Regions from separate parts of the Streptomyces sp. NPDC020898 genome, predicted to be linked through region 1. Evidence: riboswitches for the same ligand, from Rfam matches in the RefSeq annotation. Region 1 holds a riboswitch; each other region holds the start of a gene.

What was found. A riboswitch is a leader RNA that binds a small molecule or an ion and turns the genes downstream of it on or off. The one in region 1 is predicted to bind cyclic di-AMP.
Region 2: it holds a riboswitch for cyclic di-AMP, as region 1 does, so the genes downstream of both, ACH4TV_RS26115 (NlpC/P60 family protein) here and ACH4TV_RS25125 (transglycosylase SLT domain-containing protein) in region 1, are expected to answer to the same signal.
Region 3: it holds a riboswitch for cyclic di-AMP, as region 1 does, so the genes downstream of both, ACH4TV_RS20195 (peptidoglycan DD-metalloendopeptidase family protein) here and ACH4TV_RS25125 (transglycosylase SLT domain-containing protein) in region 1, are expected to answer to the same signal.

Annotation. Positions count from the first base shown of each region.
Region 1 is NZ_JBIRRV010000008.1:55,970-62,915, forward strand. It holds gene fahA (fumarylacetoacetase) at 1-281, opposite strand, end outside; gene ACH4TV_RS25110 (ATP-grasp domain-containing protein) at 590-1,840, shown strand; gene ACH4TV_RS25115 (FAD-dependent oxidoreductase) at 1,931-3,190, shown strand; gene ACH4TV_RS25120 (HAD family hydrolase) at 3,414-4,232, shown strand; gene ACH4TV_RS25125 (transglycosylase SLT domain-containing protein) at 4,323-4,841, opposite strand; cyclic di-AMP (ydaO/yuaA leader) riboswitch at 4,846-5,011, opposite strand; gene ACH4TV_RS25130 (polyprenyl synthetase family protein) at 5,631-6,641, shown strand.
Region 2 is NZ_JBIRRV010000008.1:271,662-278,607, reverse strand. It holds gene ACH4TV_RS26125 (M23 family metallopeptidase) at 1-509, shown strand, start outside; gene pcrA (DNA helicase PcrA) at 601-3,138, opposite strand; cyclic di-AMP (ydaO/yuaA leader) riboswitch at 3,406-3,580, shown strand; gene ACH4TV_RS26115 (NlpC/P60 family protein) at 3,589-4,800, shown strand; gene ACH4TV_RS26110 (hypothetical protein) at 4,819-5,172, opposite strand; gene ACH4TV_RS26105 (NlpC/P60 family protein) at 5,599-6,705, shown strand; gene ACH4TV_RS26100 (LuxR C-terminal-related transcriptional regulator) at 6,757-6,946, opposite strand, start outside.
Region 3 is NZ_JBIRRV010000006.1:46,714-53,659, forward strand. It holds gene ACH4TV_RS20180 (DUF6126 family protein) at 1-72, shown strand, start outside; gene ACH4TV_RS20185 (tyrosine-protein phosphatase) at 101-898, opposite strand; gene ACH4TV_RS20190 (alpha-galactosidase) at 1,068-3,155, shown strand; cyclic di-AMP (ydaO/yuaA leader) riboswitch at 3,440-3,617, shown strand; gene ACH4TV_RS20195 (peptidoglycan DD-metalloendopeptidase family protein) at 3,622-4,578, shown strand; gene ACH4TV_RS20200 (DUF6250 domain-containing protein) at 4,722-5,441, shown strand; gene ACH4TV_RS20205 (SGNH/GDSL hydrolase family protein) at 5,564-6,349, shown strand; gene ACH4TV_RS20210 (TetR/AcrR family transcriptional regulator) at 6,490-6,946, opposite strand, start outside.

The DNA.
Region 1 (6,946 bases):
ATGGTCTCCTGGTGGGACGGGACGGTGACCCAGGCCGTGAGGGCGCGGCGGACGTCGGACCAGGTCGTACGGCCTGCGGCGAGAAGGGGGTTGAGAGTCGGGCGGGCCAGTACGGAGACGTAGGGGGAGCCGAGGGCGGCGGCTGCGGCGCCCGCGTCCAGGACGTGGTCGCCGAGTCGGACACCGACCCGGCGGTCCGTGGAACCGGCCGGGGAGAACACGCCGTACGGGAGGTTGTGCGGGCCGAAGGGGTCGCCCTCGGGGACGTCGAAGGGGGGCATCGGGTGCTGCCTCGCTCTCGTGTGTCGTCGACGCCTGTTGGCGTGGACGGTCTGTGTGCCGGGTGTGGCGTGTGTCGGTCCGGTGTGGCGTGCCGGGCTGCGCCGTGGGGCCATGTGGTCGCGCCACAGGTTACGGGTGAGTTGCGGGCTCAGGGCAGTGTCCCCAGTGTCTAAAGAGTTCGTAATGTCCGGATAGGTCTTGTCCGGACTCCGTCATTCCGGCTTAGCGTCCTCTGGGGGGCGCGGACGGGGTGGGTCCGGGTCCATAGGGGGGACACGTGGGGGGACCCGTGGCCAGGAGCAGCAGTGTGCCGTTTTCGGCCGACCGTGCCGTGCCGGCGCTGATCGTGAAGTTCGGTGACTATCCGCTGCACCACGGAGGTGTCGGGGCCATCCGCAGTCTGGGACGGCTGGGCGTTCCGATGTATGCGATCACCGAGGACCGTTGCACGCCGGCGGCCTCGTCCCGTTATCTGCGGCGCGCGTTCGTCTGGCCGACCACGGGAACCGAGGAACCTGCGCGGCTCGTCGATGGGTTGCTGCGGATCGGACGGCGGATCGGGCGTCCCGCTCTCCTCGTTCCTACTGACGAGGAGGCGGCCGTGCTGATCGCCGAGTGGCAGGAGGAACTCGGGGACGCGTTTCTCTTCCCGCGCGTGGAGGCGGGCCTGCCGCGTCGGCTCGCCAGCAAGCAGGGGTTGCACGAGTTGTGCGTGGAGCACGGCATACCGACTCCGGCCGCCGCCTTTCCGCGGTCGTACGACGACATCGAGCGGTTCGCGCAGACGGCCCGGTTCCCGCTGGTGGCCAAGAACCGGGAGGCGTTCGTGCGGCGCGCGCGGCCCGCAGTCCACGGCACCACGCGCATTGCGAGTCGGGGGGCGCTGCTGGCTCTGGCCCGCGACTGGGGTGAGCGGCCCGGCGTGATCCTTCAGGAGTACCTGCCGCGGGAGGAGGCCGAGGACTGGATCGTGCACGCCTACTTCGACGCCGACTCGGCTCCGCGCGCGCTGTTCACGGGGGTGAAGGTCCGCTCCTGGCCGCCGCACGCGGGAATGACGGCAAATGCGTACGTCGTCGACAATCCGGAACTCGCGGACCTCGCCGCACGTTTCATCAAACAGATCGGCTTCGCCGGAATCATCGACCTCGACCTGCGCTTCGACCGGCGCGACGGACAGTACAAGCTCCTCGACTTCAATCCACGGATGGGCGCCCAGTTCCGGCTCTTCGAAAGCGAGTCGGGGGTGGACGTCGTCCGGGCCATGCATCTCGATCTGACCGGGCGCACCGTTCCCAAGGGGGAACAGCGCGCCGGGTACCGGTACGTCGTGGAGAACATCGACCTGCCCGCCCTCCTCGCCTACCGGCGCAGCGGCTATACGACGCCGCACGCGCCGGCCCGGGCGAGCGGAACGGAACTGGCCTGGCTCGCGGGTGACGACCCGCTGCCGTTCTTCACGATGCTCGCCCGCTTCGTGCGGCCAGGCGCGAAGCACCTGTATCAACTGTGGCGGACCAGCCGTCGTGACGGCGGCGGCGGCGGCGGCGGACGGTAGCGGCAGCATCCGTACGCGTACAGAAACGACGTAGTGGTTGGCGAAAACGAAGTAGTAGTCGGCGAAGTGGCGTCCTGGGGAGGGGACTTCGTGAATCATCCGGTAGCAGTCATTGGCGCGGGGCCGTTCGGCCTGTCCACCGCCGCGCATCTGCGGGCGCGCGGCATTCCGGTGCGGGTGTTCGGTGAACCCATGGTGAGCTGGCGGGACCACATGCCCGCCGGGATGCTGCTCAAGTCGACGCCGGCGGCCTCCACCATCGACGCCCCGCAGCGCGGCCACACCCTCGCCGACTACTGCGACGCGGTGGGCAGGTCGCGGCTGGTCACGGACGAGGACATCATCCCGGTGGAGACCTTCGTCGCGTACGGCGAGTGGTTCCAGCAGCGGCTCGTGCCCGAGTTGGAACGGGTGCGGGTGGTGTCCGTGGACCGGCACAAGGACGCGGTCGACGGCACCGGTAACAGCCGCGGTAACGGCCGCGGCGGCTTCGAACTCAAGCTGGACTCGGGCGAGTTGTTCACCGCGCGGGCGGTCGTGGTGGCGACGGGGCTGTCGGGGCTCGCGCATCTGCCCCCGGAGCTGGCCGGCGCCGCGCCGGACGGGCCCTCGCCCACGGGCCCGCTGTCCCACAGTTCCCAGCAGCATGACCTGAGCCGGTTCGCCGGCAAGGAGCTGATCGTCGTCGGTGCGGGCCAGTCCGCGCTGGAGACGGCGGCGCTGGCGGCGGAGGCCGGGGCGCAGGTGCGGGTGGTGTCGCGGGGGCGCGGTCGGGTCGGCTTCGGTTCGCCCCCGTGGCAGCAGCCCAGGCTGCGGCCCGAGTCGCCGTTCGGCAACGCCTGGTCGCTCTGGGCCCTCAGCTACTACCCGCACCCCTACCGCTACCTTCCGGCCCAGGCTCGCCACTACCTGGTCCGCAGGGTCCTCGGACCGCTCGGGGCGTGGTGGCTGCGCGACCGGTTCGAGGGGAAGGTGCAGGTGAGCGAGGTCGCGGGGATCGTCCGGGCGGAGGCGACGGGGCTTGCCGAGGCGATAGGCAGGCGGCCGGTGCTGACCGTCCAGGATCTCGGCGGCCGTACACGGGAGTTGGCGGCCGACCATGTCATAGCCGCGACCGGGTACCGGGTCGCCATCGCCGCGATGGACTTCCTCGGGCACGAGCTGCGCACGGAGTTGGCGGTGAGCCGGGGGACACCGAGGCTCGGTGCCGGGTATGTGTCGTCGGTGCCCGGGCTGTACTTCACGGGGTTGCCGGCGGCTGCCTCGTACGGGCCGGTGATGCGGTTCGTGTGCGGTACGGAGTTCGCGTCACCGCGGCTGGTGGGACATCTGGCGGCGGCGCACGGGTAGGGCAGGGCACGGGAGTTGAGCGTATGCGTGGGCGTGTCCGCTCGGTGCGTCTCTCGCTCGATCTTGTGAACCAGCGGCTCGCCCAACGCCGTTGCTGTGGTGCCTGGGTGGTGGTGATGCCGGGGGAGTCGCCGTACGCGCGAGGGCCGTTGCTGTCGGGATGCCGAACGTCGTCCGGTTCGGACGGAGACCGATGAGCCGAACGATCCGTATTCTCTGGATCATGGCCGCTCCCACCGCATATGCACTTATCGCCACGGACCTGGACGGAACGCTCCTGCGTGCCGACGACACGCTCTCCGACCGGTCGCGGGCCGCGCTGGCGCGCGCCACGGCCGCCGGTGCCCGGCATCTGGTGGTGACGGGCCGGCCGGCGCCGAGAGTCAGGCCTCTGCTGGACGACCTCGGTGCCGGGGGGCTCGCGGTGTGCGGGCAGGGCGCGCAGTTGTACGACGCCGGCGCGGACCGTCTGCTCTGGTCAGTGACCCTGGACCGGGAGCTGGCGGAGACCGCGCTCGGCAAGATCGAGGCCGAGGTCGGGCAGGTGTACGCCGCCGTCGACCAGGACGGTGTCGACGGGCTGACGCTCATCGAACCCGGGTACCTGATGCCGCACCCGACGCTGCCCGCCGTACGCGTGCCACACCGGGACGACCTGTGGGCCGCGCCCATCAGCAAGGTGCTGCTGCGCCACCCGTCCCTGTCCGACGACGAGTTGGCGTCGGCGGCGCGCGGAGCGGTCGGTTCCCTCGCGACCGTCACCATGTCGGGGCCGGGCACCGTCGAACTCCAGCCATGCGGCATCACCAAGGCGACGGGGCTCGCGCTCGCCGCCGAGTACCTCGGGCTGACCTCGTCCGCCACCATCGCCTTCGGCGACATGCCCAACGACATCCCGATGTTCGACTGGGCGGCCCACGGCGTCGCGATGGCCAACGCCCACCCCGAGCTCAAGGCCGTGGCGGACGAGGTCACCCTCTCGAACGAGGACGACGGGATCGCGGTGGTGCTGGAGCGGTTGTTCCGGGACGGGCGGGGCTAGTACCTCTCCGGCTGGTACCTACCAGGGTCAGTACCTACCAGGGTCAGTACCGCCCCGGGCCGGTGTCTCCGGGGCTGGTACCTACGCGGGCTAGTAAGCCCCGTACACGTTGTCGATCGATCCGTAGCGTGCCGCCGCGTAGTTGCAGGCCGCGGTGATGTTCGCGATCGGGTCGTAGGGGTCGTACGCGGTGCCGGCGACGTGGTACGCCGCGAAGGTCGGGTCGATGACCTGGAGGAGGCCCTTGGACGGGGTGCCGGCCGCTGCGTTGGAGTCCCAGTTGTTGATGGCGTACGGGTTGCCCGACGACTCGCGGATGATGTTGCGGTAGATGCCGTCGTACGTTCCGGGGATTCCGTTCTGCGCCATGATGTCGAGCGATTCGCGGATCCAGCCGTCGAGGTTGTTCGCGTAGTACGTCGTCGTCGAGGACGTCGAGGAAGACAGTGACGTCGAGGATGTGTACGACGGTGCGGCCGATGCGGTTGTCGCGGTGAGGAAGGGGAGGGCCAGGGCTGCGGCGCTCGTTCCGGTGATGGCGAGTGTGCGCGTACGTGTGATCGGGCGGCGGGGGGTTCTCGCGCGGCGGTGCTGACCTCGTGCGGGCATGGTGCGTTCCTCTCCGGCGCCTGCGAGGTGAGCTGTCGGGTTCGGGCGGGAGATGCCCGGTCGTGCGCGTTGTCGGCGCACGGCTTCACCCCTAGCCGCTCCGGCGTCGCATCCGGACCGGCGGCTTACCTGGGTCCCCCGCTCCTGCCTGCGTGAGTCACGTGTGGGTGGGTGGGATGTGTGCTCTACGGGCGGTGGCAGGATTCGGCGGTCCGCCCGGCGTGGCGCGAACGTATGCGAGAGCACACGGGTGGAACAAGGGGCGGATTTGCATGACTTGCCCATTTAGGGCGCTCTCATGGGACAAAGCGGGCGCGCCTGGGGGGTGAGTGGAGGGCAACTTGTCTTTTGCGAACGGGGAGTTTGTGGAGAGGGGCGCTCGGGGGTGATTGCTGGAGTGACTTGAATCACGGAGTGGGGGTAGGGGTGGAGGTGTGGGTGGGGGTAGTGGTGCGGTTGGGATGTTGAGGTGCGTTTGAGTTATTTACCGCTTTTGTTTCGATAGTGGGCATGTGGGTGTGAGTGTGTGTCGGCTGCTGGTGTGGTCGTGGGCATGGGTGTCCGCCGACTGGGGAGTGCGCGCTCATGGGCGGGGCAAGCGGTGCCTATAAATGTCCATGCTTATGTGCTGATCAAAAACATTCCGGTCGTGATCCGATACCGCCTGGCCTGGACGGGCGGGCGCTCGTGGTGATCGAAACGTGACCGGATACGCTGACTTGAGTGATGGCAGCGACCTTCGACAAACCGTGTGACCGCCAGTAGACACCAGCAGACAGGAGATCCCTCGTGACCGTCGTCGGGCCGTTCGGGCTGAGCGTGCGGGACCAGGCTCTCGAAGCCGATGTCCAGGCCGGATTGACGGCTGTCGAGGAAGGCCTGCTCGAAGCCACCAAGAGCGAGGTCCCCTTCATCACGGAGGCCGCGCAGCATCTCGTGCGGGCGGGCGGGAAGCGGTTCCGGCCGTTGCTCGTGATGCTCGCGGCGCAGTTCGGGGACCGGCACGCGCCGGGGATCGTGCCGTCCGCCGTGGTGGTCGAGCTGACCCATCTGGCGACGCTCTACCACGACGACGTCATGGACGAGGCCGAGGTGCGGCGCGGGGTGCCCAGCGCCAACACACGCTGGGGGAATTCCGTCGCGGTGCTGACCGGGGACTTTCTGTTCGCGCGCGCCTCGCACATTCTCGCCGACCTCGGGCCGGAGGCGGTCCGGGTGCAGGCGGAGGCGTTCGAGCGGCTGGTGACCGGGCAGATCCTGGAGACGGCGGGGCCGTCGGACGGGCGGGATCCGGTCGAGCACTATCTGGATGTGCTGGGCGGGAAGACCGGGTCGCTGGTGGCTGTGGCCTGCCGGTTCGGGGCGATGATGTCCGGGGCCGACGACAGTGTCGTGGATGTGCTCACTCAGTACGGGGAGCGGCTCGGCGTCGCTTTCCAGCTCGCGGACGATGTGCTGGACATCGCGTCCGACTCCCACGAGTCGGGCAAGACGCCGGGGACGGATCTGCGGGAAGGCATTCCCACGATGCCCGTGCTGCGGTTGCGGGAGCGGGTGGCTCGGCTGGGGCTGGCCGAGGATGTCGCGTTGTGCGAGTTGCTGGATTCTGACCTGAGTGACGACGCTCGGCATGCGGAGGCGTTGGCTCGGCTGCGGGAGCATCCGGCGTTGGAGCAGGCTCGGCGGGACACGGTGCGGTATGCGCAGGAGGCGCGGGCTGCGTTGGTGCCGTTGGCTGAGTGTGATGCGAAGGCTGCGTTGGCGGAGTTGTGCGATGCGGTGGTGCATCGGGCCGGGTAGGTTCGCCCCCGCCGCCCTTACCCGTCCCATCCCTTCCTGGGGGCTGCGCCCCCAGACCCCCCTTTCGCGCTGAACGCGCTCGTCCTCAAACTCCCCCAGAGGGGGGACCCCCAACGGGCTGGATGGTGCCGGCCGCGGCGCTCAAGGGGTACCGCTGTCGCACCACGTGACCCCTACGGGTCAGGGGAGGGTTTTCCTCCTCGTGTCATCCCGTGGCAGTACGCGGAGTTGAGCCCACGGTCTGACGATTCCTCATCGGGGATTTGGTCAGATGGTTAACACCACTCCTCACCGGTTCGGGTGAG
Region 2 (6,946 bases), 220 kb from region 1:
ATTTCGCCGACCGGGCCAGCCGTACGCAGGAACGTATCGACCTCAAGGCCCAGCAGGTCGCCGAGAGGAAGGCAGCGGCGGCGGAAGCGGCCCGCAAGGAGCGGCTGCGCCCGAAGTACGCCCTCCCGGTCGAACAGCACGGCCTCAGCGCCTACTTCGGCCAGTCCGGCATCAACTGGATGTCCGTGCACACCGGAATAGACTTCCCGGTCTCGTACGGCACGACGGTGATGGCCGCGACCGACGGCACCGTCCGGACGCAGTGGAACAGCGCGTACGGCAACATGATGATCGTGACCGACAAGGACGGCACGGAGACGTGGTACTGCCACCTCTCCAGCTACCAGGTCCCGTCCGGTACGACGGTGAAGGCCGGCGACCCCATCGCGTACTCCGGCAACTCCGGCAACTCGACCGGCCCGCACCTGCACTTCGAAGTACGCCCCGCCGGCGGCTCCGCGATCGACCCCCTCCCGTGGCTCCGCAGCCACGACCTGGACCCGACGTAACCGGCAGCCGCGCCCCCTTAGGGGCGCGGGGAACTGCGCGACAAGCCCCCCACCGGCCCGCAGGCGAATAACCTGCGCACCCAGCGGAGCGCTAAAGCTTCTCCACAGGCGCGTACCGCAACAGCAACCGCTTCGGCTTCTCCTCGCCGAAGTCGACCGTCGCCTCCGCGTTCGAGCCCGTGCCCTTCACTCCCACCACGGTCCCCAGACCGAACTGGTCGTGCGTGACCCGGTCCCCCACCGCCAGTGCGACGACCGGCTTCTCGACGCCGCCCCGCCGCGTGGCGAAGCCGGACGCACCCGAGGCCGCGGAACGCGAGCGCGAGGACGACAGCGAGGACGCCACCCCGGAGACCGGGCCGGAGGACGTCGCCGGAGCCATCGCCCCCGTGCGCTTCCACTCCAGATGCGCCGCCGGGATCTCCTCCAGGAAACGCGAGGGCGGGTTGTACGAGGGCTGCCCCCACGCGCTGCGCAGCGCCGACCGCGTCAGATACAGCCGTTCACGCGCGCGCGTGATGCCGACGTACGCGAGCCGCCGTTCCTCCTCCAGCTCCTTCACCTGGCCGAGGGCGCGCATGTGCGGGAAGACGCCGTCCTCCATGCCGGTGAGGAACACCACGGGGAACTCAAGGCCCTTGGCGGTGTGGAGGGTCATCAGGGTGATGACGCCGGAGCCGTCGTCGTCCTCGTCGGGGATCTGGTCGGAGTCGGCGACCAGGGCGACCCTCTCCAGGAAGGCGGGGAGGCCGACCGGGGCCGGGGCTTCGCCCTCCGCGGGCTGCGGGGACCCCTCGGCCGTCTCGGCAGCCGCTCCGGACTCCTGCTCGAACTCCAGGGCCACGGCGGCGAGTTCCTGGAGGTTCTCGATCCGGGTCTCGTCCTGCGGGTCGGTCGACGCCTGCAACTCGGCGAGGTAGCCCGTGCGTTCGAGTACCGCTTCCAGGACGGTCGCCGGGCCCGCGCCCGACTCCACGATCGTCCTCAGGTCCTCCATCAGCGCGTTGAACCGCTTGACCGCGTTGGTCGACCGCGACGCCATGCCGTACGCCTCGTCCACGCGCTTCAGCGCCTGCGCGAAGCTGATCTTCTCGCGCTGGGAGAGCGCGTCGATCATCGCCTCCGCGCGGTCGCCGATGCCGCGCTTGGGCACGTTGAGGATGCGGCGCAGCGGCACCGAGTCCTCCGGGTTGGCGAGGACGCGCAGGTAGGCCAGGACGTCCCGGACCTCCTTGCGCTCGTAGAAGCGGACGCCGCCGACGACCTTGTAGGGCAGGCCGACGCGGATGAAGATCTCCTCGAAGACACGGGACTGGGCGTTCGTCCGGTAGAAGACGGCGACATCGCCGGCCTTCGCGTCGCCCGCGTCCGTCAGTCGGTCTATCTCCTCGGCGACGAACTGCGCCTCGTCGTGCTCCGTGTCGGCGACATAGCCGGTGATGCGCGCGCCCGCGCCCGCGTTGGTCCACAGGTTCTTGGGGCGGCGGGACTCGTTGCGCTCGATGACCGCGTTGGCCGCGCTCAGAATCGTCTGCGTGGAACGGTAGTTCTGTTCGAGCAGGATCGTCGTCGCGTCCGCGTAGTCCTCCTCGAACTGGAGGATGTTGCGGATCGTCGCACCCCGGAAGGCGTAGATCGACTGGTCGGCGTCACCCACGACACACAGTTCGGCGGGGCCCAGGTCGTGCTCGGCGGGCGGTACGTCCACCGGGTGCTCGGCGGTGCCCACGAGCTCCCGTACGAGCGCGTACTGGGCGTGGTTGGTGTCCTGGTACTCGTCGACGAGGACGTGGCGGAAGCGGCGGCGGTAGTGCTCGGCGACGTCCGGGAAGGCGCGCAGCAGGTTGACCGTCGTCATGATCAAGTCGTCGAAGTCGAGCGCGTTGGCCTCACGCAGCCGCGACTGGTACATCGCGTAGGCCTGGGCGAGGGTCTTCTCGAAACCGTCGCTCGCCTGGGCGGCGAAGTCCTCCTCGTCGATCAGCTCGTTCTTCAGGTTGGAGATCTTGGCGCTGAAGGACTTGGGCGGGAAGCGCTTCGGGTCCAGGTCCAGGTCGCGGCAGACGAGCGCCATCAGTCGCTTGCTGTCGGCCGCGTCGTAGATCGAGAAGGACGACGTGAAGCCGAGCCGCTTGCTCTCGCGCCGCAGGATGCGCACGCACGCACTGTGGAACGTCATCACCCACATCGCGTTCGCGCGCGGGCCGACGAGGTGCTCGACGCGCTCCTTCATCTCACCGGCGGCCTTGTTGGTGAAGGTGATCGCGAGGATCTGGCCGGGGTGGACGCCCCGCTCGCCGAGCAGATACGCGATGCGGTGCGTGAGCACACGCGTCTTGCCGGAGCCGGCGCCCGCCACGATGAGCAAGGGGGTGTGGGCGTGCACGACGGCCGCGCGCTGGTTCTCGTTCAGCCCGTCCAGGAGCGCGGCCGGGTCCACCGCGGGGCGCGGGGCACCGTCGCGGTAGTACGCGTCCCGGTCCGGCGGCGCGTCGAACTTCCCGCCGAACAGATCGTCCGGAACGGGCTCCGGCACGTGCTCGTCCTCGGGCGGCGGCGGGGGCTCCTCCTCATGGGCGCGAGGGCCCCGGAGGTCCGCCAGGAAGCTGTCATCAAAGAGGCTGCTCATCGCTCTCCGAGTCTAGGCGCCCCCACTGACAACCCGCCCCGCCCCCGGAAACATGGAGGGCGAGGATCTACCGGAGCTACCCGTGCACACTCACAGATCCGAACAATTCGCCAGAAATCATTCCGGATCGGTTTCACGAATCCACGTTTAAACCTAAGGTCACAAAAACGTATCGGACATAGCGGTCATCAACCTTCACAGGAGCCACACCAGTTGGTTAGCGTGCCCTAAGGCCGCTCGAACCCCACCGGCGAACGTCGCCGGGCCGCGCGGCCTCCGCCGAGTCCGATCGTGCCGCCCTGTGCGGCAGGAGCCGGGGACCCACCGAAAACCTGGGGTGAATCGGTCCGACTGCCGTCCAGGGCAAGGACCGTAGGGCAACCCTTCCGAATCACCCGCCCGAACCCGACAGCTAACCCGGTAGGCGGAACATGGAAGGAGTCGCCTCCCTTGGCGTCGTCGCACCGCAAGTCGCGTCCTGCAGGAACGCGCGTAGCAGGCATACGGACCCCCGCCCTCGCCACGGCGGCACTGACCTCCGTGGCCCTGCTGTCCCAGACCGCCACCGCCGCGCCCACGGAGCCCACGACACCCCCGGCACCCTCGGCCGACGACCAGCCGAGCATGGAGGAGGTCGAGGCGAAGATCGGCGACCTCTACCGCCAGGCGGAGTCGGCCACCGACAAGTACAACGGCGCCAAGGAGAAGACGTCCAAGCAGCGCAAGCGCGTCGACACCCTGATGGACGACGTGGCCCAGCGCACGCAGAAGCTCAACGACGCGCGTGAGGAGCTGGGTTCGTTCGCCGCGGCCCAGTACCGCACCGGGTCCGCCGCCCCCGACACGGCGACGTTCCTGCTCGCGGACGACCCGCAGGACTACTTCGACCAGAACCAGCTGATGGACCGCCTGACCGCCCGCCAGAAGGGCTCGGTCGACGACTACGTCACCCAGCAGGCCGAGACGACGCGGATGCGCCAGGAAGCCACCGCGAGCCTCGAATCGCTCACGGAGGCCCAGGACGACCTCCAGACGACCAAGACCGCCGTCCAGACGAAGCTCGCCCAGGCCCGTCAGCTGCTCTCCCGCCTCACCGCCGAGGAGAAGCTGCGCCTCGCGGCGATCGAGCGGGAGAAGCAGACGGAGGCCCGCCGTCAGGCGCAGGAGCTCGTCCGCCAGCAGCAGGCGGCGGAGCAGCAACGCCAGCAGGAGGCCGCAGCGGCGGCAGCCGCGGCGGCCCAGCAGCCGACGGGCGGCAGCACCCCGGACACGTCGACGCCGACGGTCACCGACTCCTCGTACGCCGCCAAGGCCGACAAGGCCCTCACCTTCGCACGCGCACAGATCGGCAAGCCGTACGTCTGGGGCGCGACCGGCCCGGACTCGTACGACTGCTCGGGCCTCACCCAGGCCGTCTGGAAGGCTGCCGGAGTCGACCTCCCGCGCACCACCTACGACCAGGTGAACGCGGGCACGACGGTCTCACTCTCCGACATCCAACCCGGTGACCTGGTCTTCTTCTACGACGACATCAGCCACGTCGGCCTCTACATCGGCAACGGCATGATGATCCACGCGCCGAAGCCGGGCACGTACGTCCGTGAGGAATCGATCTTCTACGACGGCGAGTCGGCGATCCACAGCGTGGTGCGCCCCGCCTGAGGGTTCGGTCAGGTCGGGTCAGGTCCAGAGCACGGCAATGAAGATGTTCGCTGTGGTGAACAGGCCCACCAGACCGAACAGACGCTTGTCCACGGTCTCCTCGTCGCGCTGCACATAGACGAGGCCGAGGATCACGATCAGCAGGGCCAGCTTCACGCCGATCTTGACGTTGTCGACCGGCTGGTCGTCGGCCTGATTGAGGCCCACCAGGGCGACACCGGTGACCAGCATGGTGAACGCGCCGTGCAGCATCGCCGGCACGAAGCGGGCCGTGCCCTGCCCCATCGCCTTCAGCTGGGTGAGAAACCCGCCCAGGAGCGAGGCGATGCCGATGATGTGCAGGCCGACGAAGAGATGGATGAGTACGTCCATGGCCCGGAGCCTAATCAGAGGCGCCCGCACGACCTGACACCGGGCCGGGCATGGGGTGCTCCGGGATCTCGCATATATGCACCCCATAGCACTGTGTCACCGTCGCGTGTCCCGGAAGCGCCGCATCGGTCAGTCGACTGCGTGAAGTCGGCGGCGGCGGACCGCGATCACGGTCGCATACGGTCACCCGGCGATCGGCTCACGCCAGTTCCGCACATGGCGTTACCCCCACGACACACTCAGGTTTAGCGTCCTCCACCAGGTGCCCGGCTCCCCACCGCCGCCCGGGCCAGGGGCGGCAGTCGGACACCACCGCCGAGAAAGTCCGGCGGCGGACCGCTCCCCCTGTGCGAGCCGCCGCCGGACGCGCGACCGCCCTCCTGGGGTCCGCTTCCCGGCGGTCGTACGAAAGGACGTGACGCCCCGGTGGCAGCGCACCGCAAGCCCCGACAGCGCTCGCTCAACGGCAGTACGGCCCGCACCGCCGCGACGATCGCCCTCGCGGGCGCGGCGACGGCGACCGGCTTCGACGGCATCGGATACGCCGATCCACAGCTGACCGCGGCGCAGGTCGAGGCCAAGGTGAACAAGCTGTACGAGGAGGCGGAGGTCGCCACCGAGAAGTACAACGGCTCGAAGGAGAGGGCCGAGCGGGCGGAACGGAGGCTGGAGAACCTGCGCGACGAGGCGGCGCGCAAGGAGGAGGGGCTCAACTCGGCCCGGGAGGCGCTGGGTTCGATGGCCGCGGCGCAGTACCGCTCCGGCGGTCTCGACCCCGCGCTGCAACTCGCCCTCTCCGACGACCCCGACCGCTACCTGGACGGGGCCGCGTTCGCCGAACGGGCGGGCAGCAGACAGTCGTCGGACGTGGCCCACGTACGCAAGCAACTGCGGGAGATCGAGCAGCTGCGCGGGGCGGCCCACGTCGAACTGACCTCCCTCAAGTCCCGCCAGGCCGAGCTGAACCGCCACAAGAAGACGGTCACCGGAAAACTGGGCGAGGCCCGCCAACTGCTGTCCCGCCTCAGCTCGGAGGAACGCGCCCGGCTCGCGGCGGACGACGGAAGCTGGGGCGGCGGGCATGCCTCCCGGTCGTCGGGGGGTGCGCGGGACGGGCTCGGGGCAGCCGGAGTCGCTGACGCCACCGCGGCAGCTGGGGCAGCCGGAGTCGCCGGGGCGCCCAACTCGCGTGCGGCGGAGGCCGTTTCGTACGCCTACCAGAAGCTCGGGAGCCCCTATGTGTGGGGCGCGACCGGCCCGGACGCCTTCGACTGCTCGGGCCTCATGCAGGCCGCGTACCGCTCCGCCGGCATCTCCCTGCCCCGCACGACCTACGCCCAGATCAACGCCGGCCAGCGGGTCTCACGGTCCGAACTCCTCCCCGGCGACCTGGTGTTCTTCTACTCGGGCATCAGTCACGTGGGCCTCTACGTAGGCCGCGGACAGATGATCCACGCCCCGAACCCCTCGGCACCGGTACGAGTGGCACCTCTGGACGAGATGCCGTTCGCGGGGGCCACGAGGGTGGTGTGAGCGGCCGCGCGGTGCCCCCGGGTCCCTCCTGACCTACGAGGCGCCCTGCCCCTAGACGAGCCGCCGTGCCGTGGCCCACCTCGTCAGCTCGTGCCGGTTCGACAGCTGGAGCTTCCTGAGGACCGCCGACACATGCGACTCCACCGTCTTCACGGAGATGAAGAGCTGCTTGGCGATCTCCTTGTACGCATAGCCCCGGGCGATCAGCCGCAGCACCTCCCGTTCCCGCTGGGTGAGACGG
Region 3 (6,946 bases), on a different contig from region 1:
ATCTACATCGCGGTCGGGCACGTCTTCGCCGCCTTCATCTACCTGCTGTTCGAGGTGGGGGCGAAGAAGTAGTGGCGGAAGTGGTGGCGAGCCGGCCGGCTCAGTCGAGGAACCGCTCGCGCAGCCGCTCCCGTACCTCCGGGGTGACACCCAGCCCTTGTGCCAGATAGCCGTCGACGCTGCCCCAGGTCTCCTCGACCGTTTCCATGGCCGCCGTCAGATACTCGGGGCGGGTACCGAAGAGCGGGTTGAGCAGTTCCAGGACCTCAGGACTGTAGGCCCGGGCCGCTGAGCCGTTGCGGCGCACCTTGTAGCGGCGGTGCTGCGCGTTCGACTCCATGTAGTCGGCGACGATGGCGTCGCGCTCCACCCCTACCGCGAGAAGTGTCACCGCGATGGACAGGCCCGCGCGGTCCTTGCCGGCCGCGCAGTGCATCAGAGCCGGGACGCTGTCCTCGGCGAGCGCTTGGATCATCAGTGAGTGCTCGGCCGTGCGGTCCCGGACGATCTCGCGGTAGGAGTTGATCATCCGCTGCTCGCCCTTGCCGTCGGACAGGAGGCTGCGCAGTTCGTCGAGATCGCCGTCGCGGACCATCTTCCAGAACTCCGCGCCGTGCGCCGGGTCGGACAGCGGGATGTTCAGGTTGCGCACCCCCGGCAGCTCGACGTCCGGCCCCTCCAGCTTGATGTCCGCCGCGTTGCGGAAGTCGAAGATCGTGTGCAGTCCGAGTGAGCCGAGAAACGCCGCGTCCTCGTCGGTCGCGTGGGCGAGATGACCGCTGCGGAACAGCCGTCCGGGCGCCACGCGCCGCCCGTCAACGGTCGGCAGGCCGCCCACATCACGGAAGTTTCGTACGCCGCCCAGCTCGGGCTCGGTCGACGGGACCTGCTGCGTCACGAGGGCTCCCTCCCACACCGCCCCGCGGACGCTGCTCGTCGACGGGCGCGCTTCGACGATACGACATGCCTGGATAGGCCAAGGAGTTTTCCACAGGCGTTGCCGTCGGGCCTGTGGCCCTTGATGATGTTGAGACGTGAGCGTGCCTGTTCGGATCTGTGGGGACATGATGCTGGAAATCGCCGGAACCGGTCGTACGTGGCTTCTCTCGGGACCCACGAGCAGTTACGCCGTCCATCTGACCGAGGACGACGAGCTGCTGCACCTGCACTGGGGCCCGCGGATCGCCCTCGCCGACGCGGAGGCGCTCGCGGTCCGTCCGCTGCCGGACTACTGGCCCTTCGAGTCCCCGCTCGACGGCCACGAGGAGTACCCGGTCGAGGGCGGCCCCCGCTTCGTACGGCCCGCGCTGTCCGTGCGGACCGACGAGCGCCGGGGCACCGAATGGCGGTTCGAGGCGTACGAGGAGGCGGAGGGCGGCGAACTGCGGCTGCGGTTCCGTGACGCGGGGCTGGCGATCACGCTCCACTACCGGATGCGCCATGACGTGGTGGAGCGCTGGGCGACCCTCACCCACGACGTGCCCGACGGGACCGGCGGCCCGCTGGAGCTGCTCCGCGCGGACTCCGCCACCTGGACGCTCCCCGAGCGCGAGGGCTGGCGCCTCTCCCAGTTGCACGGGCGCTGGGCGGCCGAGTCCCGGCTGGTGCGCTCTGACCTCACCTACGGTGAGAAGGTCATCGGCAGCCGGCGCGGTCACACCGGGCACCAGCATCTGCCCTGGGTGGCGCTCGACACCGACGCGACCGAGGAGCACGGCGAGGTGTACGCGTGCGCGCTTGGCTGGTCGGGGTCGTGGCGGATCGCCGTCGCCCAGCTGCCCGACGCCCGCGTGCAGATCACCGGCGGTGCCGGATACGACGACTCGGGTCTGCTGCGGCTGGCGGCGGGCGAGTCCTTCAGCACGCCCGTCTTCGCGGGGCTGTGGACCGACTCCGGTCACGGCGGGGCGAGCCGCGCGTGGCACGCGTACCAGCGCGCGTTCGTCATTCCGGACGCGGACCGGGACCGGCCCGTGCTCTACAACTCCTGGGAGGCCACGGAGTTCGACATCTCCGAGGAGCAGCAGGGCACGCTGGCCCGGCGGGCCGCCGCGATGGGCGTCGAGCTGTTCGTCGTGGACGACGGCTGGTTCGGGGCCCGCACCAGCGACCGGGCCGGCCTCGGCGACTGGACGCCCAACCCGGACCGCTTCCCGGCGGGCCTGGGGACGCTCGCCGAGTATGTGCACGCCCTGGGGATGCGGTTCGGCATCTGGGTCGAGCCCGAGATGGTCAACCCGGACAGCGACCTCTACCGCGCGCACCCCGACTGGGTACAGTTCCAACCGGGACGAAAGCGGACGGAGTTCCGCAATCAACTCGTACTGAACCTCGCGCGTGAGGATGTCCGGCAGTACCTCTGGGAGCAGCTCGACGCGCTTCTCTCCAGCGCCCCGGTCGACTACGTGAAGTGGGACTTCAACCGCTGCTTCACCGACGCGGGCTGGCCCGGCGAGGACTACCCGCAGCGCCTGTGGGTCGACCACGTACACGGGCTGTACGCCCTGCTGGACCGGTTGCGGGCGGCGCATCCGAACGTCGCCTTCGAGTCCTGCTCGGGCGGCGGCGGCCGGATCGACCTCGGTGTCCTCGCCCGTACGGACCAGGTGTGGACCTCCGACAACACCGACCCGCTGGACCGGCTCGCCATCCAGGAGGGGTTCAGTCAGATCCACCCGGCGCGGGTGATGGCCGCCTGGGTCACGGACAGCCCGAACACCCAGCTCAACGGCCGGGTCAGCTCGCTGCGTTTCCGGTTCGTGAGTGCGATGGCCGGGGTGCTCGGCGTCGGCGGCGACCTCGCGAAGTGGACGGAGGAGGAGCTCGCCGAGGCCGGGGAGTGGGTGGGCCTGTACAAGGAGATCCGGCCCGTGGTGCAGCGCGGGGACCTCTACCGGCTGCGCCGGCCGGCCGGTGGCCTGAGCGCGGTGCAGTACGTGCTCGGGGACGAGACGGTCGTCCTCGCCTGGCTCCAGGCGCAGCACCACGGGGAGCCGGTTCCGGCGGTGCGGCTGCGCGGACTCGACCCGACAGGTACGTACGAATGCCGCGAAACAGGTGAAGTCCACCGGGGTGCCGTGTTGTTGCACCGTGGGCTGCGGACCGGACTGAAGGGCGACCTTGATGCGGCAGTTTTCCGACTGCGTCGCCTTTGATGCTTCTGTCCGCTAATGGGGCCTTCATTCCAACTCGCTTGGGAATAAAGGTTGCTGTGAATAGGTCGAGTGAGCAGCGTCATATCCGTGACCGTCTGTCGCCGTCATGTTCACGTAATTTCGGCGTGTTTTAAGGGAGTTCGAGGGGCGGAAAGATCCGGGATTGACGGACAGTGACCGGTAATTCTGGGGAGGATCACAGGAAACCCTTACACAGGGAACCTCAGGCTTGTTTCCGTGCGTCTTGGTCGCTTACGTTCGCCACCAATCCGGACGGACGCCCAATCCTGCCGCCGCCCGGATCCCGCATCGAGCACCCGACCACGGCAGGAGCGGGGGACCCACAGGTAGAACGCCTGTTCCGGTCTCTGGAACAGGCTTGGGGTTAAGTCACGTTCAGGCGTGGCCGGACATCTCCAGTCCGCACCCGACAGCTCACCTCGCAGGCGACGGAGAGGAATTCGTCATGCCCGCGAAGGGTAAGCACCGCCGCCCGAAGTCCCAGCGATTCACTCGCTCGATAGCCGTCGCCGGAACCGGCGGAGCGGCTCTCGCCCTGCCGCTGCTGGGAGCCACCGGCGCCCACGCGGCCACGGCGGAGGCCGGCACCCAGTCCGTTCAGTCCCTTTCGGGAGCGGTCACGTCCGTAACGGTCGAGTCCGTTTCCGCGAAGTCGGAAAAGGCCGCCGCCAAGAAGGCGAGCGTGAAGACGTACGCGGTCCAGGCCGGCGACTACCTCTCGAAGATCGCCCAGGAGCAGAGCGTCAGCGGTGGCTGGCAGAAGCTCTACTCGGACAACCGCACGGCGATCGGCGCCGACCCGGCTCTGATCCACCCCGGTCTGAAGCTGACCATCGGCAAGAAGGCCGCGTCGACCTCGCCGTCTTCGTCTCCCTCTTCCTCGTCTTCGTCGTCTTCTTCGGGGTCCTCCTCGAAGTCCACGCAGACGGAGGAGTCGAAGCCGGCCGCCGAGACCTCGGCGCAGACCGAGGCCGCCGACACCGGCAGCTCCAGCGGCTACACCCTCCCCGTGGCCGATGCCGCCGTCGGTACCGCCTACCGCGTGGCGGGCAGCATGTGGTCCAGCGGCTACCACACGGGCGTCGACTTCGTCGTCCCGACCGGCACCTCCCTCAAGGCTGTCGGCGCCGGCACGGTCGTCTCCGCCGGCTGGGGCGGGGCGTACGGCAACCAGGTCGTCATCAAGCTCGCCGACGGCTACTACGCCCAGTACGCGCACCTCTCCCAGCTCTCCGTCTCGGCCGGCCAGACCGTGACCGAGGGCCAGCAGGTCGGCCTCTCCGGTGCCACCGGCAACGTGACCGGACCGCACCTGCACTTCGAGATCCGCACCACCCCGGACTACGGCTCCGACGTGGACCCGGTCGCGTACCTCCGCTCGCAGGGCGTGGCCGTCGGCTGACGCCCACCCTCCGCGAGAACTCCCGCCGAAGGCCGGACCCGATCCCCGGGTCCGGCCTTCGGTGCGGTCGGTGCCTGTGTGGGTGCGGGTGCGATAGTGAACTCCCGCACCGTGTAAGCGCTTTCCCCTCAAGGAGCCGCCTCGTGACGACCACCCGCAGAGCTTTCGGAGTCCTGGCCGCGGGCGCGGCGCTCACCGCACTCGTCCCGGCCGCGAGTGCCAGTGCCGCCACGCGCGGACGCCTGATAGCCCGCGACGACTTCCGGCACGGTCTCGGCCAGTGGGCCGTGGAACTCCAGGACGGCGGCAGCGTCACGGCGGCCCGGGGCGCCCTGGAGATCGACGTACCCAGCGGCGCGACCGTCTGGTTCAAGCGCGGTTTCCAAGGCCCGTACGTCATCGAGTACACGGCCACGCCGATCTCGGCGGGCGGGGTGAACGACCGGGTCTCCGACCTGAACAACTTCTGGAACGCGGTCGACGTCCGCTCCCCTGACGACCTCTTCGCCACCCCGCGGGGCGGTGCCCTCGCGGAGTACGACTACCTCAAGACGTACTACGTCGGCTACGGAGCCAACACCAACACGACGACCAGGCTGCGCCGTTACGTCGGTGAGGCCGGCGTACGCCCCTTGATCTACGACTACACGGAGCCGCTGCTCGTCCCGAACGCGCCGCATCGGGTGCGGATCGTCTCGGCCGGTTCGACGGTCCGCTGGTGGAACAACGGGCGGCTCGTGTTCGACTACACCGACCCGGACCCGTACACGAGTGGGCACTTCGCCTTCCGTACGACGTGGAGCCACTTCCGGATCAGCGACTTCAGGGTCCATGAGCTGTGCGCGCCCGGTATTCCGGGTTGACCAATACTTGACGAGTGGCTTATCTCACCGCGAGTCAACCCTTTCCTACGGTCGCGTAGCTCACATCGGAAGGGGAATGATGGGCCGATGTGGCAGACGATTCGAAGAATGACGGCAGAGCAGTGATCGGGTCGTACGTGGCGGTGGGGGACAGTTTCACCGAAGGCGTCGGCGACCCCGGCCCCGACGGGGCGTTCGTCGGCTGGGCCGACCGGTTCGCGGTACTGCTCGCGGACCGGCGCTCCGAAGGCGACTTCGACTACACCAACCTCGCTGTACGCGGGAGGCTGCTCGACCAGATCGTGGCCGAGCAGCTTCCGCGCGCGAAGGAGCAGGCGCCGGACCTGATCTCCTTCTGCGCGGGCGGCAACGACATCATCCGGCCCGGCAGCGACCCCGACGAGGTCGCCGAGCGCTTCGAGCGGGCGGTGATCGACCTCACCTCGACGGTCGGCACGGTCATGGTGACGACCGGCTTCGACACCCGCAACGTCCCGGTGCTGAAGCACATGCGCGGCAAGATCGCCACGTACAACGGACATCTGCGGGCCATCGCCGACCGGTACGGCTGTCCCGTGCTCGACCTGTGGTCCCTGAAGACCATCCAGGACCGGCGGGCCTGGGACGGCGACCGACTGCACCTCTCCGCTGAGGGCCACACCCGTGTCGCCCTGCGCGCGGGCCAGGTCCTCGGCCTCGAAATCCCGGCCGACCCGGACCAGCCCTGGCCGCCGCTGCCTCCCCGAGGCACCTTGGAGATCCGTCGCGACGACGTCCACTGGGCCCGCCAGTACCTGGTTCCGTGGATCGGACGGAGGCTGCGGGGGGAGTCGTCGGGGGATGAGGTGACGGCGAAGGGGCATCTCTCGCCGGACGACATCAAGAGCCGCATCGACTGGGTCGCGTGAGCTCTTTTGGTTTTCAGCGCCGGGCGGGCAACCTCAGCCTGTCCGGCGTTTGAGGACGAGGCCGTTCAGGCCGAAGCGGGGGTCTGGGGGCGGCAGCCCCCAGGACCGGCGCCCACACCGACTCGCCGGCCCACACCGACTCACCCGCCGGAGGTCAACGCCGCGCGCTGAAGCCCCAGTTCACCAGCCAGCGCCGCGTCCACCCACTGCTCCGCCCGCGCCCGCGACACCCCGTCGTACGCCGTCATCTGGACGGCCAGCCCGTCCAGCAGCGCCGTGAGCCGCAGCGCCGTGCCCGTGGGGTCGGGGCACTGGAACTCGCCCGCGGCCACGCCCTCCGCGATGACCTCGGTGATCGCGGCCTTCCAGCGCCGGTCCAGATCGCCGGCGACCTCCCGCAGCGCGGGGTCCCGCAGGGACACCGCCCACCCCTCGATCCACAGCCGCCAGCCCTTGGCCTGACCGGTCGGCGCGTACCAGCGCACGGCGGACCGCAGGCGGCGCAGCGCCGGTGAACGGCGCCCGAGGAGCTTGCCCAGGTGGGTGAGATCGGCCTCGGCCGCGTACCGGAACGCGGCGGCGACCAGCTTCTCCTTG